Regions from separate parts of the Streptomyces sp. NBC_00457 genome, predicted to be linked through region 2. Evidence: riboswitches for the same ligand, from Rfam matches in the RefSeq annotation. Region 2 holds a riboswitch; the other holds the start of a gene.
The links. Region 2 has a riboswitch for glycine ahead of gcvP (aminomethyl-transferring glycine dehydrogenase). Riboswitches for the same ligand answer to the same signal wherever they lie in the genome.
Positions count from the first base shown of each region.

Region 1: another riboswitch for glycine. It lies ahead of gcvT (glycine cleavage system aminomethyltransferase GcvT); the one in region 2 lies ahead of gcvP (aminomethyl-transferring glycine dehydrogenase).

Region 1 is NZ_CP107905.1:3,621,713-3,637,683, forward strand. Features, by position in the region: gene OG828_RS16265 (ABC transporter ATP-binding protein) at 1-254, opposite strand, end outside; gene OG828_RS16270 (ABC transporter ATP-binding protein) at 266-1,363, opposite strand; gene OG828_RS16275 (ABC transporter permease) at 1,360-2,358, opposite strand; gene OG828_RS16280 (ABC transporter substrate-binding protein) at 2,470-4,263, opposite strand; gene OG828_RS16285 (ABC transporter permease) at 4,333-5,340, opposite strand; gene OG828_RS16290 (enhanced serine sensitivity protein SseB C-terminal domain-containing protein) at 5,657-6,448, opposite strand; gene OG828_RS16295 (enhanced serine sensitivity protein SseB) at 6,590-7,372, opposite strand; gene OG828_RS16300 (AAA family ATPase) at 7,452-8,120, opposite strand; glycine riboswitch at 8,352-8,451, shown strand; glycine riboswitch at 8,452-8,559, shown strand; gene gcvT (glycine cleavage system aminomethyltransferase GcvT) at 8,597-9,715, shown strand; gene gcvH (glycine cleavage system protein GcvH) at 9,814-10,191, shown strand; gene glyA (serine hydroxymethyltransferase) at 10,206-11,483, shown strand; gene OG828_RS16320 (L-serine ammonia-lyase) at 11,579-12,961, shown strand; gene OG828_RS16325 (MFS transporter) at 12,948-14,225, opposite strand; gene OG828_RS16330 (LysR family transcriptional regulator) at 14,341-15,285, opposite strand; gene OG828_RS16335 (fumarylacetoacetate hydrolase family protein) at 15,423-15,971, shown strand, end outside.
Region 2 is NZ_CP107905.1:8,935,547-8,951,517, forward strand. Features, by position in the region: rRNA gene rrf (5S ribosomal RNA) at 1-41, shown strand, start outside; gene OG828_RS40830 (CDP-alcohol phosphatidyltransferase family protein) at 150-761, shown strand; gene OG828_RS40835 (mannose-1-phosphate guanyltransferase) at 877-3,372, shown strand; gene OG828_RS40840 (DUF881 domain-containing protein) at 3,480-4,370, shown strand; gene OG828_RS40845 (small basic family protein) at 4,367-4,699, shown strand; gene OG828_RS40850 (DUF881 domain-containing protein) at 4,705-5,568, shown strand; gene OG828_RS49690 (FHA domain-containing protein) at 5,699-6,589, shown strand; gene ftsR (transcriptional regulator FtsR) at 6,633-7,370, shown strand; gene OG828_RS40865 (bifunctional nuclease family protein) at 7,456-7,929, shown strand; gene OG828_RS40870 (MerR family transcriptional regulator) at 8,190-8,834, shown strand; gene OG828_RS40875 (DNA polymerase IV) at 8,892-10,358, shown strand; gene OG828_RS40880 (PRC-barrel domain-containing protein) at 10,280-10,651, opposite strand; glycine riboswitch at 10,765-10,860, shown strand; gene gcvP (aminomethyl-transferring glycine dehydrogenase) at 11,036-13,921, shown strand; gene OG828_RS40890 (TOBE domain-containing protein) at 13,972-14,391, opposite strand; gene OG828_RS40895 (ABC transporter ATP-binding protein) at 14,419-15,504, opposite strand; gene OG828_RS40900 (ABC transporter permease) at 15,830-15,971, opposite strand, start outside.

The sequences.
Region 1 (15,971 bases), 5.3 Mb from region 2:
TCGAGCAGCCGGGTGATCAGCCGGCCCATCGTCGACTTGCCGCAGCCCGACTCGCCCACCACACCGAGGGTTTCGCCGGACTTGACCTCGAAGTCGAGGCCGTCGACCGCGCGCACCGCGCCGACCTGCCGCTGGAGCAGGCCCTTGCGGATCGGGAAGTACTTCTGGAGCCCGGTCACCTTCAGCAGGGTCTCGCCGGGGGCGGCGTCGCCCTTGGTGATCACGGCGCCTTTGCTCTGCGCAGGGATGCTCACTTTGTCCTCGCTCACAGCTTCGGCGCAATCTCTTCGGTCCAGATCCGCTCCCGCTGTTCCCTGGTCATGTGGCAGGCGGCCCAGTGCTGGCTGCCGACCTCGGCCAGCTCGGGGCGGACCGTGCGGGTGAGGTCGTCCTTGGGGATGTCGGCGTACGGGCAGCGCGGGTTGAAGGCGCAGCCGGACGGGATGTTGATCAGGGACGGCGGGGAGCCCTTGACCGGGATGAGCCGCTCCTGCTGCTCACGGTCCAGGCGCGGCATCGAGCCCAGCAGGCCCCAGGTGTAGGGGTGGCGGGGCTCGTAGAACACCTTCTCGGCGGGACCGCGCTCCACGCAACGGCCGCCGTACATCACCAGGATGTCGTCGGAAAGCTCGGCGACGACGCCCAGGTCGTGGGTGATGACGATGACCGCGGAGCCGAACTCCTTCTGCAGATCGCGGATCAGGTCGAGGATCTGCGCCTGGACGGTCACGTCGAGGGCGGTCGTCGGCTCGTCCGCGATGAGCAGTTCGGGGTTGTTGACCAGCGCCATGGCGATCATCGCGCGCTGCCGCATGCCACCGGAGAACTCGTGCGGGTAGCTGTCGACCCGCTTGTCCGGCTGCGGGATGCCGACCCGGTCGAGCATCTCGACCGCACGCCGCTTGGCGACCTTCTTGTCCACGTTGTGGTGGACGCGGTACGCCTCCACGATCTGCTGGCCGATCGTGTAGTACGGGTGCAGCGAGGACAGCGGATCCTGGAAGATCATCGCCATGTCGCGGCCGCGCAGTTTGCGTACGTGGTCGGGGTCCGCGGAGAGCAACTCGGTGCCGTCGAGCCAGATCTCGCCGGAGATCTGCGCCTTGCGCTTGCCGTACTGGCCGGCGGTGTGCAGGCCCATGATGCCGAGCGAGGTCACCGACTTGCCGGAGCCCGACTCGCCCACGATGCCGAGGGTCTTGCCCTTCTCCAGCTGGAAGCTGAGCCCGTCGACGGACTTGACCAGACCGTCGTCGGTCGGGAAGTGCACCTTCAGATCGCGTACTTCGAGGAAGGCGGTCGGGGCGGGCGAGGTGCCGGTGGGCTCCCCGACGGCCGCGCCGGTCTTGCTGAGTTCCGTCATGCGAGCCTCACTCGGGGGTCGATCACGGCGTACAGGATGTCCACCACGAGGTTGGCGAAGAGCACCGCGAGGGATGTGATCAGGGTGACGCCCAGGATGACGGGCAGATCCTGGTTCCTGATCGCCTGAAGCACCGCCTGGCCGAGGCCGGGCAGATTGAACGTCGTCTCGGTCAGGATCGCACCGCCGATGAGGGCGCCGAGGTCCATGCCGAGCATGGTCAGGATGGGCGTCATCGTCGAGCGCATGGCGTGCTTGCCGATGACGGTCTGCTCCTTGAGGCCCTTGGCGCGCGCGGTGCGGATGTAGTCCTCGCCGAGGATCTCCAGCATGGTGGCTCTGGTGATCCGGGCGTACATCGCCGCGTACAGGAACGCGAGGGTGATCCAGGGCAGGATCATGCCGCCGAGCCAGCCGCCGAAGCTGTCTTCGAGGGGCACGTACGACGCGTCGATCCAGTTCAGCCCGAAGGCGAAGATCGCCAGGCTGAGCAGGCCGGTGAAGTAGATCGGCAGGGAGACACCGGCGAGGGCGACGACCATGGCGCCGCGGTCCCACAGGGTGCCCCGCTTGAGCGCGGAGAGCACACCGGCCGCGACACCGAAGATCAGCCACAGCACGGCGGCACCGAGCGCGAGGCTCATGGTCACCGGGAAGCGGTCGGTGAGCACCGGCCAGATGGCCTGCTCACTGCGGAACGAGTAGCCGAAGCAGGGCGCGGCGCACTCGGTGACGTCGCCGCCGCCCGAGTAGGTGCGACCGACGAAGATGCCCTTGAAGAACTCCCAGACCTGGGCATAGATCGGGTCGCTGAGACCCAGCTTCTGCCGGACCGCCTCCACCGAGGCGGGGTCGGCCTGCTTGCCCACGAAGCTCGCGGCGATGTCGACGCCCGCCCACTTGGGGACGAGGAAGAAGATGCCGAAGACCACCATGATGATGACCACGAGCATCACTGCGGCGGCGAACAACCGCCTGATGAGGTAAGCGAGCACAGCTCTCGGCCCGCCGCGGACCGCGGGCCACCGGAGATCGTCCGGTGGCCCACGATCACGCTGCGCCGGCCTTCACCTGCCTTTCGTGCCGTATGGCGGGTGTGCCGGGTGTCAGCTTGCGGACTTCAGACCGAGGTTGACGAAGTCGTACATACCGCTGTAGCCGTCGGTGGTGTAGACGTTCGCCAGGCGGTCGGAGCGCCAGTTGATGAACTTCTCGAAGACGAAGGGCAGGTAGTACGCGCCCTCCATCACCTTGTGGTTGATCTCCGTGGAGATCTCGGTCTTCTTCGCGTCGTCCAGCTCGGTGACGTAGTCGTCGAACAGGCCGTCGATCGCCTTGTCCTTGATCAGCGCGAAGTTGTTGTTACCGCTCTCCAGGATGTACTTGCTGTCCCACAGCGGCATGCCGTAGCCCTGGACGGTCGGGAAGTCCGGGCCCCAGCCCATGATGATGATGCCGTAGCCCTTCTTGACCACGTTGGAGGGGCTGCCGATGATGCCGGAGGTCTGCGAACCGTCGAACTGGTCGATGTCGGCGGTGATGCCGATCTTCTTCAGCGACGCCTGCAGGGACTGGGCGGTGGCCACCTCGACCGGCTTGTTGTTGCGGACCGCGATGGTGGTCTTGAAGCCGTTCGGCTTACCGCAGGCCTGCAGCGCCTTCTTGGCCTCGGCCGCGTTGCCGTCCTTGTTGTCGGTCGCCATCTTGTACGGGTCGTACTTCTGGCCCTCGGAGCCCGGGACGGACGGCGGCAGCATGTTGGTGCCGATGTCACCACCGGCGATGGGGCCACCGCGCGCGGTCTGCAGCGACACGTGGTTGGCGCCGTAGAGCACGGCCTTGCGGCACTCGATGTTGTCGAACGGCTTCACGCTCTGCGGGAAGGTCGCGTAACGGATGTAGCCGGAGACCGGGTTGTCCAGGTTGGCCTTGTGCTGCTTCAGGGCGGTGGTGCGGCCCTGCGGCGACATGCCGGTCTGGTTGATGTCGAGGTCCAGGTCACCGTTGATCAGGCGCTCGTCCAGCTGGTTGGCGTCCGAGAAGAACTGGACAGTGATCTTGTCCGGGTACGCCTTGCGGATCGGGTCCGACTCCTGCTTCCAGCTGGTGTTGCGGACCAGCGTGAGGTCCTTGCCCGGGCTGTACGACTCGAACTTGTACGGGCCGGAGGAGAACGGCTTCAGGCCGTACTTCGACTTGGTGTCCTTGTCCTGACGGACGGGGGACGCCGAGATCAGGGCCAGCACCTCCTCGAAGTCCGAGTTGGGCGTCGGCAGCTTGAAGGTGATGGTCTTGTCGTTCGGCGTCTCGATCGCCTTCAGGCCCAGCTTGTCCTTGGACGTGTCCTTGTACGGACCCTTGTACTCGCCCTTGGGGTCGAGCATGTCCTTCAGGTAGACCGGGCCGCCGGACAGCACGTCCTGCGCCCAGACACGCTCGATGCCGTACTTGATGTCCTTGGAGGTGATCGGCTTGCCGTCCTCCCAGGTGATGCCGTCACGCAGGGTGTACGTGTAGGTCTTGCCGTCGTCGGAGACCTTGGCGAGCCCGGTGGCGAGGTCCGGAGTGAGCTCGGCGCCGGCCTTGCCCGGCTCCGCCTTGCCCGTGACGAGCTGGCGGCTGTAGTAGCGCGCGAAGTTCCACATGAAGCCGTAGTAGCCGCGCGTGGTGTCCCACGAGTCGGCGTCCTGCGCGCCACCGAACTTCAGCGTGCCGCCCTTCTTGGCCAGGGATGCCTGGGCGACCTTGTTGTTGGCGGCGTCGAAGCCGGCCGCGCCGTTCTTCGAGCCCTCGCCGTCGCTGTCGCCACCGCCGCACGCCGCCGTGGTCAGCAGCGCGGCGACCGCGGCGACAGCGGCAAATGCCTGCTTACGCCGCCCTGAGGTGCGTTTGGTAGTCACGATCTCGGATCCTCCGGTTGTGATGAGAGACCCCGTGTCAGTGCCACGGGACGCTTTAGGTACGGCAGTTCAGCGGGAGCCCTTCGGGTCCAGCGCGTCACGCACGCCGTCGCCGAAGAGGTTGAAGGCGAGGACAGTGATGAAGATCGCCACGCCGGGGACCACCATGTACATGGGGTCCGACTCGTAGTAGTCGATCGCGCTCGAAAGCATCTGCCCCCAGGACGCCGTGGGCGGCTTGACGCCCACGCCCAGGAAGCTGAGTGCCGCCTCGGTGAGGATGTTGGTGGGGATCATCATCGTCGTGTACACGACGATCGGTGCGACGAGGTTGGGCAGCAGCTCCTTGAACAGGATGTACAGCCGCCCGGCGCCCAGGGAACGGGCGGCTTCCACGTACTCGCGCTCGCGCAGCGACAGCGTCTGGCCGCGCACCACGCGCCCGATGTACGGCCATCCGAAGAAGCCGATGACCAGGATCATCACGAACACACGCACGCTGGACCCGGTCAGGCCCAGCATCTCGTTCGGCATGACGGAGACCAGCGCGATGATGAAGAGCAGCTGCGGGAAGGCCAGCAGACCGTCCATCACCCGGCTGATGACCGAGTCGACCCAGCCGCCGAAGAAGCCGGCGAGGATGCCGAGGACGGTGCCCAGGATGACGGCGACGACGGCCGACAGGAAGCCGACCAGCAGCGAGATCCGGGCGCCGTAGAGGATCCGGGCGAGGATGTCGCGGCCGTTGACCGGCTCGACGCCCAGCAGGTGGTCGCCGCTGATGCCGCCCAGCGAGCCCGTGGGGGTGCCGAACAGCGGGTCGATCAGCTCCTCGTGATACTCGTTCGGATCCTGCCCGAGCAGGCTGGTGATGACCGGCGCGAGCAGGGCGACCACCACGAGGAGGAGCACCACGGCGCCGCCCGTCAGAGCGAGCTTGTCCCGCTTCAGGCGCTCCCAGGCGATCCGGCCCAGGGAGCGACCCTGTACGGCCTTCGCGCCGGTGCCTGCGACCGCCGCTTCCTCGGCCGCGCTCGGGGCCGCCTCGGCGGTCGGCTCGTGCAATGGTGCCGTCATCTGGCAGGGACCCCTCTCAACCGGTGGTAACCGGCCCGCACTTGCCGCTGTGGCGGCGTGATCAGTCCGTCGTACTGGGGTTTCGAACACCCCTGGTGGGGGAGTCTTCAACGCTTTGGCGACGAGTTGCCAGACTTGGCGGTGAAAGGATGCGTAACCGTGATGCGGCGTCCGGGGTTCCGCTATCCGGACAGCGGGTAACGGGGGCCGGACGAGAACAAGTTGGACATCCAGCGCAGTTCAGGTCTTTCCGCCACGGTCTACGCGCGAAGAAGGACTCCGCCCCTCTGGCGGAGGGTGGCCACGCGCCATGTGTTCAGTATCCGCCGTGGACCGGTGGATAGCCGTACCCGGCCGCCGGCGCCTGAGCCGGGGCTCCGTGGGCCTCACGGTCGTAGAAGGGGCGGGCCTGGGCCCGCATCCACATCGCGACCGGGTCGTACTCGTCGGACATGGCGACCGTCGACACCGGCAGGCCGTCCGGGACCGCGCCGATGGACTGCTGCATCATCGCCCGCACCGAGTCCACGGCGGCCGGGCTGGTGTCGTACACATCGAGGCCGATGGCGAGGTACGGCGCCCCGAGCGCCGGCTGCACCCAGGCGCGGCGCAGGGAGCGGACGGCCGGGGTGCGGTGGGCGTTCTGCGCGAGCTGGGCGTAGAACTGCGGGATCTCGATGCCGGGCTCCGACAGCCGCAGCGGCCCTGCGGGCTGCCGCTCCAGGCCGGTGGCGATGCGGCGCAGGTCGAGCCAGGGGATGCCGACGCCGCCGCCGGGCGCGTGCGGGTTCAGCCAGAGGCCGTAGTGGTCGGGGTAGAGGGTGCGGGCGACGTCCACTCCGTCGACGACTTCGTAGGAGCGGTTCCAGCCGCTGGCCGAGAGTTCCTGGGCGGAGGTGACACAGGGGGCGTAGCCGTGGCCGTCGACCTCCATGTTTCCGTACTGCGCGTCCGGTGAGCCTGCCTGGCCGTGCCAGAGGAGCATCCAGACCTGGCCGGCGGAGGGGGTCGCGAGGGCGCGCAGCAGTGCCTCGTAGGCGTCGTAGCGCCCGGGCGTCACCTGGCGCAGCATGTGCTCGACCTGGCCGGTCGCGATGCTGGCGCTCACCTTGTACCGCCCCTTCACTGAGGTTGCCCGGATTATGGAACCAGCTTAAGCGCCCAAGAGCTCGGGGCTTGTTGCACGTGGGCGAGTGCGGGTCGTCTGTGGTTGATCGCGCAGTTCCCCGCGCTCCTCAGGTACGTGCAGTCATCGTTGGTAGAAGGGGCGGGCCCTGTTGCGCATCCATTCGGCCACCGGGTCTTGTGTTACGTCCAAGAGGACCAGGTTTACCGGCCACTTCACGGGGACCCTTGCCAGGGCTCGGCCCAGCGCGTCCAGGGGGAGGGCCCTGATGTCGCCCTCCCACTGGTTGAGTTCGACGCCTACGAACATGACCGGGTCGGCCGTTTCGATCGCCGCGAGGCAGCGGCGGGCCGTGGTCACCACGCCGGTCTGGTCGAACTCGGTGGCTGCCGCGGAGAGGAAGTCCACGGGGTCGTCCTGCCAGTCCGGTTCGTAGAGCTTGACCCGGCCGCCGGTGGTGAGGCCGTCCAGGGGGGTGCGGCCCACGCGGCAGAGTTCGGCGACGGCGGGGGGCGGGAGGGGGATGCCGACCACGCCGTCGGGGTTGACGGCGATGCCGACCTGCGGGGGCAGGCCGCGGGCGAACTCCACCGCGGGGGCGATCGTGTACGACATGTGGGAGCCGACGACCTGGCGGAACTGTTCCTCGGAGCTGAAGACGGGGACGTAGGCCTGGCCGCCGAGTTCGAGGGTGGGCAGGTCGAGCGGGACGCTGTCCGGGCCGCCGCCGTTGGGGAGCGGGACCCAGATGAAGCTGCGTCCGAGGACTTCGATGATCCGCCCGCCGGCCCCCGGGACGTTGAGGGAGGCGGAGAGCACCTCCTCCAACTCGTTGCCGGGCCAGCCCCCGTGCGGGTGGGGGTGTGCCTGTGCCGGGAAGTCCGGGAAGTCCCCTGGGAAGTCCATCTGCTGTCAACCGCCTGCCGAGATCACTGCTGTGACTCAAAGGCTAGCGGGTGGAATACCGGGTTCAGCCCGTGAGGCCTCAGCCCGTGAAGCCGATTCTGCGCAGCACGTCCGCCGCGTCGCGGTCGAGCAGGACCGCCGAGCCGCAGCCGTCGGGCAGGTCGCCGCGCTCCACGGCGCGGATCAGCCGGGCGGCCGCCGTGCGGTGGCGCAGGAAGGCGTAGCGGGAGACGCCGCGGCCGCGTTCGCGCTGGCCCTCCAGGGCGGTGCCGGGGGCGACGTCGAGGAGCAGCAGGTGCAGGGTGCCGCCGCGGCGGCGGGCCTCGCGGGACAGCCAGCGGCGCACCCAGGACTGCGTACCGCAGTCGTGGACGACGACTCCGGTGCCGGTGCGCAGGGCGCGGCGCAGTCCGGTGTAGTGCGCGAGGCGGACCAGGGGGCGGTAGACCGCGTACGGCAGGAAGCGGGGCGCGCGAGTGTCCCAGCGGTCGCGGGTGTCCTGGGAGTCGATCCGGGGGCCCTTGACCGTGCGCGCCATCAGCGTGGACTTTCCGCTTCCGGGCAGGCCGGTGATCACGACGAGGTCCTTGGGGCCGAAGAGCAGTGCGTGCGGGCTGCGGCCTCCACGGTCGCGCAGATCCCGGACGACGGGCGCCCGGTGCGCGCCGCAGGCCTCCCTGGCCGGAGCGGTGTGCTGCTCGGGCAGCGCGACGGCCGAGCTGGTGGCGTACGCCGTGATCCTGTTCACCGTGATCGTCCTCCCCATGGGGTCGGGAGTTCCCATCCCCGTCGAGTGTAAAGAGAAGGTAATACGCGGCCCTCCCGTTTACGTCCGCTTCCCGCAACAAGCCTGCTACAGGCCACTGTGCCCGACTGTGAATCCTGAGCGACCCCTGTGGACGGCTACCTTCATAGGTCCCCCTGCCGCGGTCGGCCGATGCGTGCAATGATGTGCCCGCCAAACTGCATACCGGCCGCTTGAATCCGCGCGGGAGAGTTCCCAGCACCGCTGTCGCTGGGGCGCCGAAGGAGCAAGTCCCTCCCTTGAATCTCTCAGGCCCCGTTACCGCGCGGGCGAGGCACATCTGAAAAGCGGGCCGCTGCCGCAGTGGCTCCACCCAAGGTGCAAACCGTGATCTTCACCGGTCACGGCGAACCTCTCAGGTTCCGATGACAGATGGGGAGGAACTTTCCTCGCCTGTCATGCCTTTGGGAGCAGATCCGATGAGCAGTACGCCTCTCCGTCACACCGCGCTCGATGCCCTGCATCGTTCGCTGGGCGCGACGATGACCGACTTCGCCGGCTGGGACATGCCCCTGCGCTATGGCTCCGAGCGCGAGGAGCACCTCGCCGTACGCACCCGGGCCGGGCTCTTCGACCTCTCGCACATGGGCGAGATCACGGTGACCGGCCCCCAGGCCGCCGCCCTGCTGGACTACGCCCTCGTCGGCAACATCAGCGCCGTCAAGCCCGGCCGCGCCCGCTACACCATGATCTGCCGCGAGGACGGCGGCATCCTCGACGACCTGATCGTCTACCGGCTGGCCGAGACCGAGTACCTGGTCGTGGCGAATGCCGGCAACGCGCAGATTGTCCTGGATGGGCTGGTGGCGCGCTCCGAGGGGTACGACGCCGAGGTGCGCGACGATCGCGACGCCTACGCCCTCATCGCCGTCCAGGGCCCCGAGTCCCCCGGCATCCTCGCCTCCCTCACCGACGCCGACCTCGACGGCCTGAAGTACTACGCCGGCCTGCCCGGCACCGTCGCCGGCGTCCCCGCTCTCATCGCCCGCACCGGCTACACCGGCGAGGACGGCTTCGAGCTGTTCGTGAAGCCGGAGCACGCGGTCGAGCTGTGGCAGGCCCTGACCAAGGCGGGCGAGAGCGCGGGCCTGGTCCCGTGCGGCCTCTCCTGCCGGGACACCCTGCGCCTGGAGGCGGGCATGCCGCTGTACGGGCATGAGCTGTCGACCGCGCTGACGCCCTTCGACGCCGGGCTCGGCCGGGTGGTGAAGTTCGAGAAGGAGGGCGATTTCGTGGGGCGCGCGGCGCTGACCGAGGCCGCCGCCCGGGCCCAGTCGAACCCGCCGCGCGTCCTCGTCGGGCTCGTCGCCGAGGGCCGCCGGGTGCCGCGCGCCGGGTACGCCGTCGTCGCGGGCGGCGAGGTGATCGGCGAGGTCACCTCCGGCGCCCCCTCGCCCACGCTGGGCAAGCCGATCGCGATGGCCTATGTCGACGCCGCGCACGCGGCGCCCGGTACGGCCGGGGTCGGTGTGGACATCCGCGGCAGCCATGAGCCGTACGAGGTCGTGGCGCTGCCGTTCTACAAGCGCCAGAAGTAGACACTGGGCCGTGATGCCGGGCACATCCTCCCTGCTCACAACCGTCTTCCGTAGTCCCCCATTCACCAGCACTCCCCGCGTACAGGAGAATTCAGGACATGAGCAACCCCCAGCAGCTGCGCTACAGCAAGGAGCACGAGTGGCTGTCGGCCGCCGAGGACGGCGTCGCGACAGTCGGCATCACGGAGCACGCGGCCAACGCGCTCGGCGATGTCGTCTTCGTCGACCTCCCCACGGTCGGTGACGCCGTGACCGCGGGCGAGACCTGCGGCGAGTTGGAGTCGACCAAGTCGGTCAGCGACCTGTACTCCCCGGTCAGCGGCGAGATCACCGAGGTCAACGAGGACGTGGTCAACGACCCGTCGCTGGTGAACTCCGCCCCCTTCGAAGGCGGTTGGCTCTTCAAGGTACGAGTCGCCGAGGAGCCGTCCGACCTGCTCTCCGCCAACGAGTACACCGCCTTTTCCGCCGGCTGAGGAGTCGTACAAGCATGTCTGTCCTCAACACCCCCCTGCACGAGCTGGACCCGGACGTCGCCGCCGCCGTCGACGCCGAGCTGGACCGCCAGCAGTCCACGCTCGAGATGATCGCCTCGGAGAACTTCGCGCCGGTCGCGGTCATGGAGGCGCAGGGCTCGGTCCTGACCAACAAGTACGCCGAGGGCTACCCGGGCCGCCGCTACTACGGCGGTTGCGAGCACGTCGACGTGGTCGAGCAGATCGCGATCGACCGGGTCAAGGAGCTGTTCGGCGCCGAACACGCCAACGTGCAGCCCCACTCGGGCGCCCAGGCCAACGCGGCGGCGATGTTCGCGCTGCTCAAGCCCGGTGACACGATCATGGGCCTGAACCTCGCGCACGGCGGGCACCTGACCCACGGCATGAAGATCAACTTCTCCGGCAAGCTGTACGACGTGGTCGCCTACCACGTGGACGACTCCGGTGTCGTCGACATGGCCGAGGTCGAGCGGCTGGCCAAGGAGTCCAAGCCGAAGCTGATCGTGGCGGGCTGGTCGGCCTACCCGCGGCAGCTGGACTTCGCCGCGTTCCGACGGATCGCGGACGAGGTCGGCGCGTACCTGATGGTCGACATGGCGCACTTCGCCGGTCTGGTGGCGGCCGGGCTGCACCCGAACCCCGTCCCGCACGCGCACGTGGTCACCACGACCACCCACAAGACGCTGGGCGGCCCGCGCGGCGGCGTGATCCTTTCCACCGCCGAGCTCGCGAAGAAGATCAACTCGGCGGTGTTCCCCGGCCAGCAGGGCGGGCCTCTGGAGCATGTGATCGCCGCCAAGGCGGTCGCCTTCAAGGTCGCCGCATCGGAGGACTTCAAGGAACGGCAGCGCCGTACCCTGGAGGGTGCCCGCATCCTCGCCGAGCGCCTGGTGCGGGAGGACGTGAAGGCGGAGGGCGTCGACGTGCTCTCCGGCGGCACGGACGTACACCTGGTCCTGGTCGACCTGCGCAACTCCGCGCTGGACGGCCGGCAGGCCGAGGACCGACTCCACGAGGTCGGTATCACGGTCAACCGCAACGCCATCCCGAACGACCCGCGTCCGCCGATGGTGACCTCGGGCCTCCGCATCGGCACCCCCGCCCTCGCCACCCGCGGCTTCACCACCGAGGACTTCGCCGAGGTCGCGGACGTCATCGCCGAGGCGCTCAAGGCGCCATCTCCCTTCGGGGAGGCCGACATCGAAACGCTCAAGGCCAGGGTCACCGCGCTCGCGGACAAGCACCCGCTGTATCCCGGCCTGAACAAGTAAGTCCCCCTGGTGGGGCACCCGGCACCCGGCACTCGTCATCCGGCGATCAGGGCGGGTGGCCGGGTGTCCCACCACCCCCGCTGTGAGGAGTCCCCGTGGCCATCTCGGTCTTCGACCTGTTCTCGATCGGCATCGGCCCGTCCAGCTCCCACACCGTGGGCCCGATGCGCGCGGCCCGTATGTTCGCCCTGCGTCTGCGGAACGAAGGAGTCCTGGACTCCACCGAGTCCGTACGGGCCGAGCTGTACGGCTCCCTGGGCGCGACCGGACACGGCCATGGCACGCCCAAGGCGGTCCTGCTCGGACTGGAGGGCGCGTCACCGCGCACGGTGGACGTCGAGACCGCCGACCAGCGAGTGGAGGACATCAAGGCGGCGGGCCGGCTCCGGCTGCTCGACGAGCGGGAGATCGCCTTCACTTTCGACAAGGACCTGGTCCTGCACCGCCGTAAGGCACTCCCCTACCACGCGAACGGCATGACGCTCTGGGCGCACGACGCCTCCGGCGCCGAACTCCTCTCCAAGACCTACTACTCCGTGGGCGGCGGCTTCGTCGTCGACGAGGACGCGATCGGCGCCGACCGCATCAAACTCGACGACACGGTCCTGAAGTACCCCTTCCGCACGGGCGACGAGTTGCTGCGCCTCACGCAGGAGACCGGCCTGTCGATCTCCGCACTGATGCTGGAGAACGAGCGGGCCTGGCGGACCGAGGAGGAGATCCGCGCGGGCCTGCTGGAGATCTGGCAGGCGATGCGGGAGTGCGTGACCCGCGGCATGTCCCGCGAGGGCATCCTGCCGGGCGGCCTGAAAGTACGGCGGCGAGCCGCCAACACGGCCCGAAAGCTGCGCTCGGAGGGCGACCCCAAGGCCCTGGCCATGGAGTGGATCACGCTCTACGCGATGGCCGTGAACGAGGAGAACGCGGCCGGCGGCAGGGTCGTGACGGCCCCCACGAACGGCGCGGCCGGCATCATCCCGGCGGTCCTGCACTACTACATCAACTTCGTGCCCGGCGCCGCTTCCGAAGGAGGCAAGGAAGACGACATCGTCCGCTTCCTGCTGGCCGCCGGCGCCATCGGCATGCTCTTCAAGGAGAACGCCTCCATCTCCGGCGCCGAGGTCGGCTGCCAGGGCGAGGTCGGCTCCGCCTGCTCCATGGCGGCGGGCGCCCTCGCCGAAGTCCTCGGCGGCAGCCCCGAACAGGTCGAGAACGCCGCCGAGATCGGCATGGAACACAACCTCGGCCTCACCTGCGACCCCGTCGGCGGCCTCGTCCAGATCCCCTGCATCGAACGCAACGGCATGGCCGCCGTGAAGGCCGTCACCGCCGCCCGCATGGCCATGCGCGGCGACGGCTCCCACAAGGTCTCCCTCGACAAGGTCATCAAGACGATGAAGGAGACGGGCGCCGACATGAGCGTGAAGTACAAGGAGACGGCTCGGGGCGGGCTCGCTGTGAACATCATCGAGTGCTGAGAGAACAGGCCGCTGCGACGGCCGCGGCCTTGCGCCGGGCGGGCAGGAACAGACCTGCCGCAACGACGGCCGAGGTCAGGCCGAGCAGGCCGACGGCGGCGGCCAGGGTGCCGAGGGCGGACTCGGCCGCGATCAGTACCAGCGGGCAGATGAACTGGCCGATGAAGAAGGACGCGGTCCACAGGCCGGTGCCGCGGCCTCGGTCGGCGAAGTCCAGCTTGGACATGGCGATGGTGAGCAGGGAGGGCAGCAGGAGACCGGTGCCCAGGCAGTTGAGTACGGCGCCGACGATCAGCAGCGGCGCGCTGTCCGCGAGCCACATCACCGCGAACCCGGCAGCGCACAGGGCGAAGACGAGCGGCAACCGGCGCCCCGGGGCCCCGCGCAGCTTGGCGAAGGTGATCGCACCGGCCACGGTGGCGGCGCTCGCGATGGCCGTTGCCAGCCCGATCACGCTGGTCGCCGTCACGCCGAGGTCGTCCAGCAGATAGGACATCTCCACCGGGACGGTGTAGAAGACGACGGCCCCGAACACGGTGAGTCCGCAGATCCCGGCCAGCCGCCGGAAGGGGAAGGGGCGCTTCGGGACGACCGCGCCCTCCCCGTCCTCGGCGGCAGCACCCGTGGCCACCGCGGTCGGCTTCGGCAGCCCGATGGCCATGAGCGGAGCGATGAGCAGGCTGACGGCATAGATCCAGAACGGGGTCCGCCAGCCGGCCGCCCCGGCGGCACCGCCGATGACGAAGAACGCGGTCGCGGAGGCGGAGGCACACATCGTCTGGAGGGCGAGGTAGCGGTCCCGTACCCGACCGCTGTAGTAGTCGCCGATCAGCGTGGTGCAGCAGGTCATGATGGCGGCTTCGGCGACACCTACCAGGGCGCGGCTGGCCACGATGGCGCCCAGCGACTCCAGCCACAGCGGGGCGGTGCCGAAGATCGCGTACAGCACGGTCGCGGCGATCAGCAGGCGCTTGCGGCCGAGCCGGTCGACGATGACGCCCGCGAAGGGTGCCAGCAGGCCCAGCGCCAGGGCCGGGACGGTGAGGGCCATCGGGACCAGGACGCCCGCGCCGGGCACGTCGGCGAAGTGGTCCTGCATCTTGGGCAGCACGGGGGCGATCAGAACGGCCCCGAGGATCGGCAGACAGCTGCCGGCCATGAGGAGGGAGACGCGCAGCCGGTGCGCGGCACCGGACGCCGGAAGTGTCACACCGGACGGCGGCACTGGTTCCGCGTAGGCGGGCGGAGGCATGGAAGCGGGCATGCGGGGACTCCATGTGGCGAGGGGAGGGACGGCACGCCATCGGGACACAGAGACCCCGTGGAGAGGAGCGTGCGGAGGATCTGGCGTTGACTATGAGTGAGCGGCCCAGCCCTGCCTAGCCTCTGTCCGATCGATCTCCCGGATCACGATCATCCTTGCCGTGGATGGTCTCGGCGACCCGGGCCGCCGTCTCCCGCAGCCAGATGTGCGCCGCGTCGTGCGTGTGCACCGGGTGCCACCACAGGGCTTCCCTGAGCGGCACGGCGTCGTAGGGCGGTTCCACGACCCGTACGGGGACGAGTCCGTCCAGTCGGTCGGCGAGATGCCCCTGGATCAGGGCGACCCGCCGGGTGCCCGCGACCAGGAGGGGCATCAACTGGAAGCTGTCGACGGAGACTTCGACGCGCGGCTCGATACCGAGCATGGCGATCTGACGGGCGGCGGGTGCGTCGTACGTGCGCTGGTACGTCACCCACGGCAGCCGGGCCAGGTCGTCGAGGGTGAGCTGCTCGCCGACCTCGGGGTTGTCGTCGGCGACGAGGTAGACCCAGCGGTCCCGGTAGAGCTCCACGGCGGGAAAGTCGCCGATGATGCCGTGCGGCAACAGCAGCCCGTCGGCGGTGCTCAGCAGCGCCCCGGTGTTCTCGGTGAGGTCCGTCGGGGGCTGCCTGAAGCGCAGCCTGATCCCCGGAGCCTCGGTGTGGACGGTGCGGGCAAGTTCGGCACCGAAGACGGCCACCGCGTAGTCGGAAGCGATCAGCGTGAACTCGTGCTCCTCGCGGGCGGGGTCGAACACCGCCTGGCTGGTGAAGACGCGTTCGAGCAGGTCGCAGGCGGTGGTGGTGCGGTCGAGGAGGGCCAGGCCGAGGGCGGTCAGTTCGTAGCGTCCGCCGACCCTGGAGAGCAGGTCGTCGTCGAAGTGGCGGCGCAGCCGGGCCAGGGCGGCACTCATGGCGGGCTGGCTGAGCCCGATGCGCCGGCCCGCCTTGGTGACGTTGCGCTCCTCCAGGAGGGCGCGCAGGGCGACGACGAGGTTGAGGTCCAGGCTGGCCAGGTTCACGAGATGTCCCGGTGCGGAGTAGAAAACTGAGAGGCCACGGGTATTCGTCGTCTGGATTCGGATCATCCAAGGAATCGATTTCCCCGATCGCAATTTACGCGCCAGATTGGTGACATCGCAATCGGGAGGACATCTCCGTGAAATCCGCAGCCACGCCGGCGCCCCTCTTCACCGGCTCCTTCGCCCTCGGCACCTTCTCCGCCCCGGCCCGGACCCCGTCCGCGGGACTGGTGCTCCCGGACGGCAGGGTGCTGGACCTGCGTACGACCACCCTCGCGCTCCTGGAGCGCTGGGACGAGGAACTGCCGCGCCTGCACGGCCTCGCGAGCGATCCGGCCGGTGACTGGCTGTCGCTCGACGACCTGAACGTGCACGCGCCCGTCGAGCCCCGGCAGGTCTTCCAGTCCGGCGCCAACTACCGGCAGCACGTGATCGACCTGGAGCTCGCGCACCGCGCCCCGGACGACCCGCGCACCGTCGAGGAGGCCCGCGCCGAGATCGCGGCGATCATGGACAAGCGGGCCGCCGAGGACCTCCCGTACGTCTTCATCGGCCTGCCGACCACGATCAGCGGCCCCTACGACGACGTCGTACTGCCCGCGTGGGCCGGGCAGCCCGACTGGGAGCTGGAGCTGGCGGCTGTGATCGCCAAGCCCGCCTACCGTGTGTCCGTCGAGGAGGCGCTG
Region 2 (15,971 bases):
CTGCAGGGGGGACCCTGTGGGAGAGTAGGACACCGCCGAACTCCTTTTAGAGCTCTGGCTCTTGGGCATGACGTCCAAGAGCCAGAGCTTTTTTGCGTTGAGGTAAGGTCAGGGAGCATCGTTGGCTCGTTCCCACAGGAGGCTCCCGGGTGGAGGTCCAGGAGACCCGCGTCCAGACAGACCGGGTCCTCACCATCCCCAACATCCTCAGCATGGCTCGCCTTGTCGGCGTGCCTGTTTTCCTGTGGCTGATCCTCCGGCCCGAGTTCGGAGGGCCCAAGAGCGATGGCTGGGCGCTCCTTGTGCTGATGCTCAGCGGGGTGAGCGACTACCTGGACGGCAAGCTCGCCCGACGTTGGAACCAGATCAGCAGCCTTGGCCGGCTTCTTGATCCCGCCGCGGACCGGCTCTACATTCTCTCGACGCTGGTCGGACTCACCTGGCGGGAGATTCTGCCGATCTGGTTGACCGCTGTACTTCTGGCGCGTGAGTTGGTCCTGCTGGTCATGGTGGGCATCCTCAGGCGCCATGGCTATCCGCCGCCGCAGGTGAACTTCCTGGGCAAGGCGGCCACCTTCAACTTGATGTATGCCTTCCCTCTGCTGTTGCTCAGTGACGGAAGTGGATGGATCTCGTCACTCGCTGCTATTTTCGGCTGGGCGTTCGCCGGATGGGGTACAACGCTGTACTGGTGGGCAGGAGTCCTCTACGTGGTACAAGTCCGCCGCCTGATCCGTGCGGACGCAGCCATGGCCGATTGAACTCGCGGATTGAGGCGGGCGTAGTCCCGCGATGGCCCGCGACGGAAATATGCGGGACAATCTGGACGGGTGAAGTCGGCTAGACCGTCGTCACTTCGAGGAGGACGCTTCCGACATGAAGGCCGTCGTGATGGCCGGAGGCGAAGGCACACGCCTTCGCCCTATGACCTCAAGCATGCCCAAGCCGCTCCTGCCTGTGGCCAACCGCCCGATCATGGAGCATGTTCTGCGGCTGCTCAAAAGGCATGGGCTCACCGAGACCGTCGTCACCGTCCAGTTCCTGGCCTCGCTGGTCAAGAACTATTTCGGTGACGGTGAGGAGCTCGGAATGGAGCTCACCTATGCCAACGAGGAGAAGCCACTCGGTACTGCCGGAAGCGTCAAGAACGCCGAAGAGGCGTTGAAGGACGATGCTTTCCTCGTCATCTCCGGCGATGCGCTGACCGACTTCGACCTCACCGAACTGATCCGTTTCCACAAGGAGAAGGGCGCACTGGTCACTGTCTGTCTGACGCGTGTGCCCAATCCGCTGGAATTCGGTATCACCATCGTCGACGAAGAGGGCCGGGTCGAGCGGTTCCTCGAGAAACCGACCTGGGGCCAGGTCTTCTCGGACACCGTGAACACCGGTATCTACGTCATGGAGCCCGAGGTCTTCGACTATGTCGAGCCAGATGTGCCCGTCGACTGGTCCGGCGATGTCTTCCCTCAGTTGATGAAGGAGGGCAAGCCTGTCTTCGGCTATGTCGCTGAGGGCTACTGGGAGGACGTCGGCACGCATGAGAGCTATGTGAAGGCGCAGGCCGACGTCCTGGAGGGCAAGGTCGACGTCGAGCTCGACGGCTTCGAGATCTCGCCTGGGGTGTGGGTGGCGGAGGGCGCCGAGGTGCATTCCGACGCTGTGCTGCGCGGTCCTCTCTATATCGGGGACTACGCCAAGGTCGAGGCCGGCGCCGAAATTCGAGAGCACACGGTCGTGGGCTCGAACGTGGTCGTCAAGAGCGGTGCGTTTCTGCACAAGGCCGTGGTGCACGACAACGTGTACGTGGGGCAGCACAGCAACTTGCGGGGCTGTGTCGTCGGCAAGAACACCGACATCATGCGCGCCGCCCGGATCGAGGACGGCGCCGTGATCGGCGACGAGTGCCTGATCGGTGAAGAATCGATCGTTCAGGGCAACGTCCGCGTCTACCCCTTCAAGACCATCGAGGCCGGTGCCTTCGTCAACACCTCGGTGATCTGGGAGTCCAGGGGCCAGGCGCATCTCTTCGGGGCTCGTGGGGTCTCCGGAATCCTGAACGTGGAGATCACGCCCGAACTCGCTGTGCGGCTCGCCGGCGCCTATGCCACGACCCTCAAGAAGGGCTCCACGGTCACTACGGCCCGCGACCACTCCCGTGGTGCACGGGCGCTGAAGCGGGCAGTCATTTCCGCACTGCAGGCCAGCGCCATCGACGTACGAGATCTGGAGAACGTACCGCTGCCGGTGGCGCGGCAGCAGACCGCGCGGGGCAGTGCCGGTGGAATCATGATCCGGACCACTCCGGGCGTGCCGGACTCCGTGGACATCATGTTCTTCGACGGGCAGGGTGCCGATCTTTCGCAGGGCAGCCAGCGGAAGTTGGACCGGGTGTTCGCGCGGCAGGAGTACCGGCGGGCGTTCCCGGGTGAGATCGGTGATCTGCATTTCCCGGCCAGCGTCTTCGACTCGTACACCGGGTCGCTGCTGCGGAATGTCGACACGACCGGGATCAACGAGTCGGGGCTCAAGGTCGTCGTGGACGCCTCGAACGGCAGTGCCGGGCTCGTCCTGCCGAGCCTGCTCGGCAAGTTGGGTGTGGACTCGCTGACCATCAATCCCGGTCTGAACGAGTCCAGGCCCACGGAGACGTCGGATGCGCGACGGTCGGGGCTGGTGCGGCTGGGCGAGATCGTGGCGTCCGCTCGGGCCGCGTTCGGCGTGCGGTTCGATCCTGTTGGCGAGCGGCTGTCGCTGGTCGACGAGAAGGGGCGGATCGTCGAGGACGACCGGGCGTTGCTCGTCATGCTCGACCTGGTGGCCGCGGAGCGGCGCAGTGGGCGGGTGGCCCTGCCGGTGACGACCACGAGGATCGCCGAGCAGGTGGCGGCGTACCACGGGACACAGGTCGAGTGGACGACCACCTCGCCCGACGATCTGACCCGGGTCGGACGTGACGACTCGACGATCTTCGGCGGGGACGGCCGGGGTGGGTTCATCATCCCGGAGTTCAGCAGCGTCTTCGACGGTACGGCGGCCTTCGTGCGCCTGATCGGGCTGGTCGCGCGGACGCAGCTCACGCTCAGCCAGATCGATGCGCGGATTCCGCGGGCGCATGTCATCAAGCGGGATCTGGCGACTCCCTGGGCCGTCAAGGGGCTTGTGATGCGGCGGGTTGTGGAGGCTGCCGGAGACCGCTTCGTGGACACCACGGACGGTGTGCGGGTGGTGGAGACCGACGGGCGTTGGGTGATGGTGCTGCCCGACCCGGCCGAGGCGGTCACGCACCTCTGGGCGGAGGGCCCCGACGATGCCTCCGCGCAGGCTCTGCTCGACGAGTGGTCGGCGGTCGTGGACAGCGCCGGGCGCTGAAAAACGCGGCACGCGCGCGTGCCGGACAAGTGTCCTCAAGGGGGCCTGTCCGGCACGCCGGTGGGGCCATTCGGAGGTACTGGCCGCGACATGCGACGATGTGCGGCATGCCGCAGCAGCCCCCCGTTCGGAGCACACCCACGCGCCCTGCGCGTCCGGATGCCTCGATGTCGCTGCTCACCAATGTGATGGACCACAGCCTCGACGAGGGGTACGCCGAAGCGGCGGCCCGGAAAGAGGCCGCCGGCGGCATGCCCAAGACCCTCAGGGCGAAACTGGGCCTTGCCGTCGGTCTGGTGCTGGCGGCGCTCGTCGTCACCGTCGGAGCCGCACAAGCACGTGTAGCCGCGCCTGTCGTGGCGAAGGAGCGCGAGGAGCTGATCGACCGTATCGACCGTGAGACCGCGGCCGCGGATCAGCTCGAGGACGACGTCGACCAGCTGCGCGCCGAGGTGAGTACGCGGCAGCGCGAGGCTCTGAAGCGGAGCGGCGGCAGTGATCAGGCGGAGCTGGTGGGTCTGCTGTCGGGGGCCACGGAGGTGCACGGCCCCGGTGTGAAGCTGGTCGTCGACGACGCCGAGGAAGCGTCGACCGGCGGTGACGGTGATCCACGCGAGACGTCCGGGTTCTCCGACACCGGACGGGTGCGTGACCGTGACATGCAGCGCGTGGTGAACGGGCTGTGGGAGTCGGGGGCCGAAGCCGTCTCCATCAACGGGCAGCGGCTGACGGCGCTGTCGGCGATCAGGGCCGCCGGTGACGCGATACTGGTCGACAACAAGCCGCTGGTGCCGCCGTACACGGTGCTCGCGGTGGGGGACGGGGAGCGGCTGAGCACCAGGTTCCAGAACAGCGCCGACGGGCTGTATCTGAATGCCCTGCAGGAAAACTATGGCATCCGGACCTCCATCTCCGCGGAGGAGGACCTCCGGCTGCCCGCCGCACCGAGCGTGACCGTACGAACAGCACAGCCGAAAACCGAGAAGGGCACATCGTGATCGCCGTACTGGGCCTCGTCGTGGGAGTCGTGGCCGGCCTGTTGGTCCGGCCGGAGGTTCCGGCGGTCGTCGAGCCTTATCTGCCGATCGCCGTCGTGGCGGCGCTCGACGCCGTCTTCGGGGGGCTGCGGGCCATGCTCGACGGCATCTTCGACGACAAGGTCTTCGTCGTGTCGTTCCTGTCCAACGTCGTCGTGGCCGCGTTGATCGTGTTCCTGGGCGACAAGTTGGGCGTCGGGGCCCAGCTGTCCACCGGCGTCGTCGTGGTCCTCGGCATCCGTATCTTCTCCAACGCCGCCGCCATCCGTCGGCACGTGTTCCGGGCGTGAGGCCGATGAGCGACAAAGACGAGGCGGCGGAGAACAGGCTGCGCAAGGAACTGCCCGAAGAGCTTCCCGCGGTGGCCGGCCCGGCAGGGGAAAAGCCCGCTGAGGAAGCGCCGGCTGAGGACGCCCCCGCCGCGGCGGAGCCGGAGCTGACCGGACGGCAGCGGCTGGTGCAGGGGATCTGGCCGCCGCGCGTCACCCGGGCCCAACTCATCGTGGCCCTGCTGCTGTTCGGCCTCGGCTTCGGCCTGGCCGTCCAGGTGGCCTCCAACAGTGACGGCGACAGTGCCCTGCGTGGTGCGCGTCAGGAGGATCTCGTGCGCATCCTCGATGAACTGGATGACCGCACCCAGCGTCTTGAGGACGAGAAGCAGGGGCTCGAGAAGCAGCGCGACGAGCTGGAGAACAGCTCGAACCAGGCCGAGGAGGCCCGGAAGCAGACACTCGAGAAGGAGCGGCAACTCGGCATCCTGGCGGGCACGGTGGCCGCGCAGGGGCCGGGTATCACGGTGACCATCGACGACACGAAGGGGACGGTCGAGGCGGACATGCTGCTCGACGCGATCCAGGAGCTGCGCGCGGCCGGCGCGGAGGCGATCCAGGTGAACGGCGTACGGGTCGTCGCCGGCACCTACCTGACGGACTCCGGCAACAGCGTGAGCGTCGATGGGAACAAGATCAACGCTCCCTATCGTTTCAAGGTCATCGGCAAGCCGCAGGACCTCGAACCGGCGCTCAACATCCCAGGAGGCGTGGTGCAGACTCTCGAGAAGGAGCAGGCCACCGTGACCGTCGAGCGGTCCAGCAAGATCGTTGTTGACGCCTTGCGAGCGGCGAAGCGGCCTGACTACGCTCGGTCGTCCTCCCAGTGAACCGGGGGTGCATGGGGGACGTCCGGCGAGGGCAAGACGTTGCGGGGGGTCGGCGCACCGAATGGGTGGTGCGTGGTGGAAACTGTCTGGTGGATACGGACGTTGTGAGGATGTCCGGGTCGACCGGTGAGTGCAATCAGGGTTCGTCCTGCCCCACGGGCGGGTCTGTTTCGGTCAAGGGGAATCGCCCGTGAAGTTGTTTGCGAAGTTGTTCGGCAAGAGCGCGCGAGAGGGTCGTGAAAACGCCACGGCTCGTCATCGCGCGCAGCCCGACGCGGAAGGTCAGCGCCCGATGTTCCGGGACCAGGTCGCTGGTCCGGGAGGTGACATTTCGGGAGGTCAGGGCGCGCCGTCTGTTGACCCTGCGCAGTCCGGCGACATAGGTTTCGGGCAACCGTCAACCTCAGGTGCGGGTGGAGGATTTTCCGCCGACCCGTACGCGTCCAACGCCCCGGCGGGGCAGCCGCGGCAGGAGGATCCGTCCATGTCGGCCCTGGTATGTACGAGGTGCGGTAACCGCAACGCGGAGAACAGCCGCTTCTGCTCCAATTGCGGTGCCCCGCTGCGGTCCGGGGCCGCGGCCGAGCGTCCGTCCGAGACGACCTCCACGATCTCCATCTCCGGCCTTGAGGCGTACGACGCCGAGGTCACCGGCCAGACCCAGATGCCGATGCTCTCCCCGGAGGCGCAGGCGGCCGTCGACGCGCTGCCGCTGGGCTCGGCGCTGCTGGTGGTGCGCCGCGGGCCGAACTCCGGCAGCCGCTTCCTCCTGGACAGCGACCTGACCACCGCCGGGCGGCACCCGCAGAGCGACATCTTCCTGGACGACGTGACGGTCTCCCGGCGGCATGTGGAGTTCCGCCGCAGCCCCGACGGCTCGTTCACGGTGGCCGACGTGGGCAGTCTGAACGGCACGTATGTCAACCGCGAGCGCATCGACCAGGTCGCCCTGTCGAACGGTGACGAGGTGCAGATCGGCAAGTACCGGCTGGTCTTCTACGCGAGCCAGCGAGGCTACTGACCCTCCCCCGGGCGCCGTCCGGGGGGACCCCCAGGGAAGGTCCATGCTTCAAACACCGAGCGGCGGTGCCGGAGCCGGTACCGCCGCCACGGACAGTGGGCTGATGAGCATCGGCACGGTGCTGAACGTGCTGCGCGACGAGTTCCCGGAAGTCACCATCTCCAAGATTCGTTTCCTGGAGTCGGAGGGGCTGATCGAGCCGCAGCGGACCCCCTCCGGGTATCGCAAGTTCAGCGCGGACGACGTCGAGCGCCTCGGCCATGTACTGCGTATGCAGCGGGACCACTATCTGCCGCTCAAGGTGATCCGCGAGCACCTGGACGCGATAGCCCGCGGGGAGGCCGTACAACTGCCCGCGCTGGCCCGCCAGCGTGACGGTGAAGCCGTGGTCGAGGCCTCCGAGGCTCCCACGGCGGCCCGGATCGGCCGGGCCGAACTGCTCGCCGCCGCGGAGATCTGCGAGCGGGAGCTGGAGGAGTGGGAGGCGTACGGCCTTATCGCTCCGCTGCCGGACGGGGCGTACGACGCGGAGGCGGTCACTGTTGCGTCGCTCGTCTCCGAGCTGGGGCGGTTCGGGATCGAGCCGCGCCATCTGCGGGTCATGAAGGCCGCCGCGGACCGCGAGGCGGGCCTGGTGGACCAGGTGGTGGCCCCACTGAAGCTGCATCGCAATCCGCAGACCAGGGCGCATGCCGAGGCGCGGACCAAGGAACTGGCAGTGCTGACCGTGAAGCTGCACGCCGCGCTCGTGCAGACCGCGCTGGGAGTGCGGTTGCCCTGAGGCGGCCGGGCCGTCGGCGTCCGGTTGCGGCACCCGTTTTCGGCCCGACTACCCAAACGTCCCGGGCACGGCCTAGGGTTGCTGTGTGAACGAGCTCGATGTCGTAGGTGTCCGGGTCGAAATGCCCTCCAACCAACCGATCGTGCTCCTGCGCGAAGTGGGAGGCGACCGTTACCTCCCCATCTGGATCGGGCCGGGGGAGGCGACGGCCATCGCTTTCGCCCAGCAGGGCATGGCCCCCGCACGACCGCTGACCCACGACCTGTTCAAGGACGTGCTGGAGGCCGTCGGCCAGGAGCTCACCGAAGTGCGCATCACGGATCTGCGTGAGGGCGTCTTCTACGCCGAGCTGGTCTTCGCCAGCGGCGTCGAGGTGAGCGCCCGCCCGTCCGATGCCATAGCGCTGGCCCTGCGCACCGGAACGCCGATCTACGGCAGCGACGGTGTGCTCGACGACGCGGGGATCGCGATCCCGGACGAGCAGGAGGACGAGGTGGAGAAGTTCCGCGAGTTCCTCGACCAGATCTCGCCCGAGGACTTCGGCACCAGCAGCCAGTGAAGCGCGGCGGCCCGGCGGACGCAGCCCCCTGTCGGGTCGGTCGATGCCTCACGGTGGCGCGAAATGCCGGCATGTGCCAACGGCGCGTGAGAGCGTCGGTCAAGCCCCCTCCGAGCGCATTCGGCTAGCCTTTCCCCGCGGTGGGGTACGGGAAACCACTCCTAGGGTGATTATCACTCGGCGTGCCGAGTGTGGCGATCGTTGACGCACCCCTGGTGACTGCCTACCGTCGAGAAGGCAGGTCAAGGACGGAGGTCGGCGTGAGAAGCAGCGGCGACGGTACGGCTGGGGGTGCTCCCGGACATGGCCCGGGGGCGAGCGGTCCGTACCCGCTTCACGGCAGCGCGGCCGATCACGCTCCGCAGCACATGGCGGCCGTGCCCAGCAGCGGAGGGGCGACGTCCATGGCGTCCGAGCAGATCGGCTACCGCGGTCCGACGGCCTGTGCGGCCGCGGGCATCACCTACCGGCAACTCGACTACTGGGCACGCACCGGGCTGGTCGAGCCGAGCGTGCGGCCCGCGCACGGGTCCGGCACGCAGCGGCTGTACAGCTTCCGCGACGTCGTCGTCCTGAAGATCGTCAAGCGGTTCCTGGACACCGGGGTGTCGCTGCAGAACATCCGTACCGCCGTCCTGCACCTCAGGGAGCGCGGTTTCCGCGACCTGGAGCGCATGACGCTGATGAGCGACGGCGCCACCGTCTACGAGTGCACCTCGCCCGACGAGGTCCACGCGCTGCTCCAGGGCGGCCAGGGCATCTTCGGGATCGCGGTGGGCGTCGTGTGGCGGGACGTCGAGAGCGCCCTCTCCCAGCTGCACGGGGAGCGGATCGACACCGGTGAGACGCTCGTCGGGAACAACCCGGCCGACGAACTGGCGCGGCGGCGGAACCGGGCGGTCTGAGCCCCGTTCCACAGCGGTTCGCGGGCATTGTCAGTGGCGTAGGGCAGCATCGGACATGTGAGAAACGCGCCCACGATCCTGCATCTCGACATGGATGCCTTCTTCGCCTCGGCGGAGCAGGCGTCCAAGCCGAGCCTGCGCGGGAAGGCCGTCATCGTGGGCGGGCTCGGGCCGCGGGGGGTGGTGGCGACGTGTTCGTACGAGGCGCGTGTCTTCGGGGTTCACTCGGCGATGCCGATGGCGCAGGCCCGGCGGCTCGCGCCGAACGCCGCGTATCTCGTGCCGAGGTTCGGGTTCTACCGGTCGATCAGCGAGCAGGTGATGGGGCTGCTGCGGGATCTGTCGCCGCTGGTGGAGCCGCTGAGTCTGGACGAGGCGTTCGTCGATCTGGAGGCGGGTGGGGCGGCCTGGGACGAGGCGTCCGCGCGGTTGGCCGGGGTGAAGCTGCGGGCCGACATACGGGCCGTCACCGGGCTCACCGGGTCGGTCGGACTCGCCGCCTCCAAGATGCTCGCGAAGATCGCCTCGGAGCAGGCCAAGCCCGACGGTCTGGTGGTGATCGAGCCGGGGAGTGAGCGGGCGCTGCTCGGGCCCATGTCGGCGCGGACCCTTCCGGGGGTCGGACCGGCGACGGGCGACCATCTGCGGCGGGCCGGGATCACCACGGTCGACGAGATCGCTGAGGCGGGCGAGGACGAGCTCGTACGACTGCTGGGCAATGCTCATGGACACGCGCTGTACGCCATGGCGCTGGCGCGCGACGACCGGCCCGTGGTGGCCGAACGGGAGACCAAGTCGGTGTCGGTCGAGGACACCTATGACGTGGACATTCACGACCGGGTGCGGGTCGGTCTGGAGGTGCAGCGGCTCGCCGACCGGTGTGTGCGGCGGCTGCGTGGGGCCGGGCTGTCGGGGCGGACCATCGTGCTGAAGGTGCGGCGGTACGACTTCTCCACGCTGACCCGGTCGGAGACCCTGCGCGGGCCCACGGACGATCCCGGAGTCGTGCGCGAGGCCGCGGCCCGGCTGCTGGAGGCCGTGGACACCACGGGCGGGGTGCGACTGCTGGGGGTGGGCGTCAGCGGGCTCGCCGACTACACCCAGGAGGACCTGTTCGCGCAGGCGGCGGGGGAGCAGGCGGAGAGTGAGGTGGAGGAGCCTGTGGCCGGCGAACCGGTCGAGGTGCAGCCGGCGCCCGTGGAGCGGAGGTGGCCGGCGGGGCATGACGTTCGGCATGGCGAGTACGGGCACGGATGGGTGCAGGGCAGTGGGCTCGGGCGGGTCACGGTGCGGTTCGAGACGCCCGATTCGGAGCCCGGGAGGGTCCGGACTTTCCGGGTCGACGATCCCGAGCTGGAACCCGCGGATCCGTTGCCGCTCGTGCCGCGAAGACCCGAGGGGCCGGAAGAGCCTGAGGTACGGGAGGAGCCCGCGGTGCCTGCGGTTCAGGTGTCGTCCGTGCCGGCCAGCTTGCCGAAGTCGCGGTCCGGGAGCGAGGGCGGTGGGGCGACGTCCAGACCGTAGTGGTGGTAGAGCTGGAGTTCCTGCTCCGGGGAGAGGTGGCGGCCGACGCCGAAGTCGGGGGCGTCCTTGATCAGGGCGCGGTCGAAGGGCACGTGCAGGGCACCCTCTATCAGCTCGCTGGGCTCGAGGGGGACGAAGGCGTCCCTGCTGAACAGGCCGGTGCGTATCGCGGCCCACTCCGGCTCTCCGGTGGCGTCGTCGAGGTAGACCTCGTCGATGGTGCCGATCTTGGTGCCACTGCGGTCGAACGCCTTGCGGCCGATCAGGTTGCGCGGATCGATGTCGGTCTGCACGGGCCCTCCAATTGGTCGCAACTCATCCGTAAGCACTACAAAAGAGCAGATTCACCAAGGTGGCCACTCGAAGGTTGCGGCGTTGACCTCGCTGGTACTCTGGCAGCGGCTGCTGACCCCGTGCGGGAGAGTCCTCCAGACACCATCGGAGGCGCCGAAGGAGCAAATCCTCCCCGGAATCTCTCAGGCTCACGTACCGCACGGACGAGGTCACTCTGGAAAGCAGGGCGGGTGTCGACGGCTTCCGCTCTCACCGACGGTGAAAGCCGGGTGCCCTTGGGCGTCCGGTGAAGCTCTCAGGTTGAGATGACAGAGGGGGAGGCCGTCCGGGCACCCGCGCCGTGGTGTCCCTCGAAGGTCGTGTCAGACCAGGAGGCCTCCGCAATGACCGCCCACCGCATTCCGCTCTCCGAGCTCGAACAGGGAATCCCCTTCGAGCAGCGCCACATCGGGCCCGACCAGGAGGCGCGGGCCAAGATGCTCGCGCAGGTCGGCTACGGCTCCCTCGACGAGCTGACCGCCGCCGCGGTGCCGGATGTGATCAAGAACGCCGACGACCTGGAGCTGCCGGGTGCGCGCACCGAGGCCGAGGTGCTGGCCGAGCTGCGCACGCTGGCCGACCGTAACCAGGTGCTCGGCTCCATGATCGGGCTCGGGTACTACGGGACCTTCACGCCGCCCGTCATCCTGCGGAACGTCATGGAGAACCCGTCCTGGTACACGGCTTACACGCCGTACCAGCCGGAGATCTCCCAGGGGCGGCTCGAGGCGCTGCTGAACTTCCAGACCATGGTCGCCGACCTCACCGGGCTGCCGACCTCCGGTGCCTCGCTGCTCGACGAGGGCACGGCCGCCGCCGAGGCGATGGCGCTGTCCCGGCGGATGGGCAAGAACAAGAAGGGCCTGTTCCTGGTCGACGCGGACGCGCTGCCGCAGACCATCGCCGTGATCGAGACGCGGGCCGAGCCGACCGGCGTCGAGGTCGTCGTCGCCGACCTCAGCGAGGGCATCCCGGCCGAGTTCGCCGAGCGTGAGATCAACGGCGTGCTGATCCAGTACCCGGGCGCCTCCGGTGCCGTACGCGACATCAAGCCGGTCATCGACCGGGCGCACGAGCTGGGCGCGCTCGTCACCGTCGCCGCCGATCTGCTCGCGCTGACGCTGCTGAAGTCGCCGGGTGAGCTGGGTGCCGACATCGCGGTCGGTACGACGCAGCGGTTCGGTGTGCCGATGGGCTTCGGCGGGCCGCACGCCGGATACATGGCCGTACACGAGAAGTTCGCGCGCAGCCTGCCCGGACGGCTGGTGGGCGTGTCCGTCGACGCGGACGGGCACAAGGCGTACCGGCTCGCTCTGCAGACGCGTGAGCAGCACATCCGTCGCGAGAAGGCGACCAGCAACATCTGTACCGCCCAGGTGCTGCTTGCCGTGATGGCCGGGATGTACGCCGTCTACCACGGGCCCGAGGGGCTGAAGGGCATCGCCCGTCGGACGCACCGGTATGCGTCGATCCTCGCCGAAGGGCTGAGGAGCGGTGGTGCCGAGGTCGTCCACGGCGAATACTTCGACACGGTCACCGTCCGGGTTCCGGGGCGGGCCGCCGAGGTCGTCGCCGCCGCGTATGAGAACGGCGTCAACTTGCGGCTGGTGGACGCCGACCTCGTGTCGATCGCCTGTGACGAGACCACGAACCGGGCCCAAGTGGGCGCCGTCTGGAGCGCGTTCGGGGTCGAGGCCGACATCGAGGCGCTGGACTCCGGCGCGGCGGACGCGCTGCCGGACGCGCTGTTGCGCGCCGACGAGTTCCTGACCCACCCGGTCTTCCACCAGCACCGTTCCGAGACCGCGATGCTGCGCTATCTGCGCCGGCTCGCCGACCGGGACTACGCGCTGGACCGCGGCATGATCCCGCTGGGCTCCTGCACCATGAAGCTCAACGCCACGACCGAGATGGAGCCGGTCACCTGGCCCGAGTTCGGGCAGTTGCACCCCTTCGCGCCCGCCGAGCAGGCGCAGGGATACCTCACGCTCATCCGAGAGCTGGAGGAGCGGCTCGCCGAGGTCACCGGGTACGACAAGGTGTCGCTGCAGCCCAACGCCGGTTCGCAGGGCGAGTTCGCCGGGCTGCTCGCCGTACGCGGATATCACCGGGCCAACGGGGACGAGCAGCGGACCGTGTGCCTCATTCCGTCCTCGGCGCACGGGACCAACGCCGCCAGTGCCGTCATGGCCGGGATGAAGGTCGTCGTCGTGAAGACCGCCGAGGACGGCGAGATCGACGTGGCGGATCTGCGGGCGAAGATCGAGCAGTACCGCGACGAGCTGTCGGTGCTGATGATCACGTACCCGTCGACGCACGGTGTGTTCGAGGAGCATGTCGCCGACATCTGCGCGCAGGTGCATGAGGCGGGTGGCCAGGTGTACGTCGACGGCGCCAACCTCAACGCGCTTGTGGGGCTTGCCAAGCCGGGGCACTTCGGCGGTGATGTCTCGCATCTGAATCTCCACAAGACCTTCTGCATTCCGCACGGTGGTGGCGGTCCGGGCGTCGGTCCGGTGGGTGTGCGTGCGCATCTGGCGCCGTATCTGCCGAACCACCCGCTGCAGCCTGCCGCCGGTCCTCAGACGGGTGTCGGGCCGATCTCGGCCGCGCCCTGGGGTTCGGCGGGGATCCTGCCGATCTCGTGGGCGTACGTCCGGCTCATGGGCGGCGAGGGGCTCAAGCGGGCCACGCAGGTGGCGGTGCTCAGCGCCAACTACATCGCCAAGCGGCTCGAGCCGCACTACCCCGTGCTCTACACCGGTCCCGGCGGGCTGGTCGCGCACGAGTGCATCATCGATCTGCGGCCGCTGACCAAGGCGACCGGCGTGAGCGTCGACGATGTCGCCAAGCGGCTGATCGACTACGGGTTCCACGCGCCGACGATGTCGTTCCCGGTGGCCGGGACGCTGATGATCGAGCCGACCGAGTCCGAGGATCTGATCGAACTCGACCGGTTCTGCGAGGCGATGATCGCGATACGGGCGGAGATCGAGAAGGTCGGTTCGGGCGAGTGGCCCGCGGACGACAACCCGCTGCGGAACGCGCCGCACACCGCGGGCGCGCTCGGCGGGGAGTGGAAGCACGCGTACACGCGCGAGGAGGCCGTCTTCCCGGAGGGCGTCTCGGCGTCCGGGAAGTACTGGCCGCCGGTGCGGCGGATCGACCAGGCCTTCGGTGACCGGAACCTGGTGTGCTCCTGCCCGCCGCTGGACGAGTACGAGGACTGAGTCGTACGTCGTCGGAGGGCTCCGCCGTCATGGCGGAGCCTTCCGATGCGTCATGCGGTCGCCAGTGAGACCTCGGTCGACTTGATCAAGGCGACGACCGGCGTGCCGGGTGACAGGGCCAGTTCCGCTGCGGCGTCCTTGGTGATCGCGGCGGTCAGTTCGCCGCCCTCGACGCGGATCTTCACGGAAGCCATCGCGTTGCCGGCGGTGATATCGGTGACCGTGCCGGGGAGCTGGTTGCGGATGGACAGGCCCTCGACCGGGGCGGTGGCGAGGGACACCTCCGTCGACTTCACGAGGGCGCGGACGGCGGAGCCCGGGGCGAGGCCGAGGTCGGTGACGGCTTCCACGGTGATCGCCGCGGTGAGGCTCTGGCCGCCGGTGAGGCGGACGCCGACGGTTGCCATCACCTCGCCGGGCGTGATGGTGACGACCGTGCCGGGGAGCTGGTTGCGGATGCTCAGGGTCATGGGCATCAACCTAGGGCTCCGGGTGGATCATGCCGGGTATGCGTGGGTCTGCGTCGCCTTGACCGTTGCCCACACCGGGGCGCCCGGGTGCAGATCGAGTTCGGCGGCGGCGACCGTGGTGAGGTCGGCGGCGAGCGGGAGTTCGCCGGTGAGGTCCGTGCGGATCTGATCGCCGTGGGTTTCCAGGCCAGCCACTTCGCAGCGCCACAGGTTGCGGGCGCTGGAGCCGGTGGGGCGGTCGCGGTGGAGGGTGACCGCGCTGGGAGGGAAGGCGACGAAGACCGGTCCGGCGAGGTCTTCCGTGGTGGTGATGTCGGGGCCGGCGTCCAGGTGGACCGTGTGGCCCGCTGCCTGTCCCTTGTAGAGGTTCAGGCCTACCAGTTGGGCGATGTAGTCCGTACGGGGATGGCGGGCGATGTCGGACGGGGTGCCCTCCTGGACGACTGCGCCGTGCTCGATGACGACCAGTCGGTCGGCCAGCACCATGGCGTCCAGGGGGTCATGGGTGACCAGGACGGCGACTGCCTCGAAGTCGGCGAGGTGGCGGCGGAGTTGGGCACGGACTTCGAGGCGGGTACGGGCGTCCAGGGCGGCGAGTGGCTCGTCGAGGAGGAGCAGGCGGGGGCGGGTGGCGAGGGCGCGGGCGAGGGCTACGCGTTGGGCCTGGCCGCCGGAGAGGCTGCGGGGCTTGGCGGTGGTGTGCGCGGTGAGGCCCATGCGGTCCAGCCACTCGGCCGCCTGGGCGCGGGCCTCGGCCTTTGTGGCGCCGTGGCAGCGGGGGCCGAAGGCGACGTTGTCCAGGGCGGTGAGGTGGGGGAAGAGGAGGTAGTCCTGGAAGACGACGCCGACCGGGCGGGATTCCGGGGGTGTGTGGTGCAACTCGGTGCCGTCCAGGTGGAGATGGCCGGCGGTGAGGGGGGTGAGGCCGGCGAGGGCGCGGAGGGCGGTGGTTTTGCCTGCGCCGTTGGGGCCGAGTAGGGCTACTACCTCGCCGGGGGCGGCGGTGAGGGTGATGTTCAGGTGGAAGGGGCCGCGGGTGACGGTGAGGTGGGCGTCGAGGCCTTCTGGGTTTGTGCGGCTGGTGTGCTGGTGTGCTTTGTCCAGGTCGGTCATGGGGTGCACGTCCGGGGGGTGGGCGCGGTGCGGGGGGTTTCGGGGCGGGCCGGTGCTGGTGCTGGGGGGTGGGTTTCGCTCGCCGGCGCTGGCGGGGTGCCGCTGCGCCCACCCGTGCCGCCCCAGCGGCACGACTGCCCGCAGCTGCGCGCTCTGCGGTGCGTGCAGTGACTCGGCCGTCGATCGTCTGCGGGTCCGTTGTGGCTGGTCGCGCCCACGCGGCGGAGCCGCATATTCAGATACAGCCCCGCGCCCCTTTGGGGCGCTGCTCGACCGCAGCTGATTTCGCCAGGGACGGCAAGGGCGGGGATGAGGGCGCGGCTGCTCATGAGGGTGTCATCCAGCGGTCCCGTAGGCCTGCCAGGACTGCGATGGAGACCGTCAGGAGGACCAGGCTGAGGGCGATGGCGGCTGCTGGGTCGTTTTGGAGGGCCAGGTAGACCGCTAGGGGCATTGTTTGGGTGCGG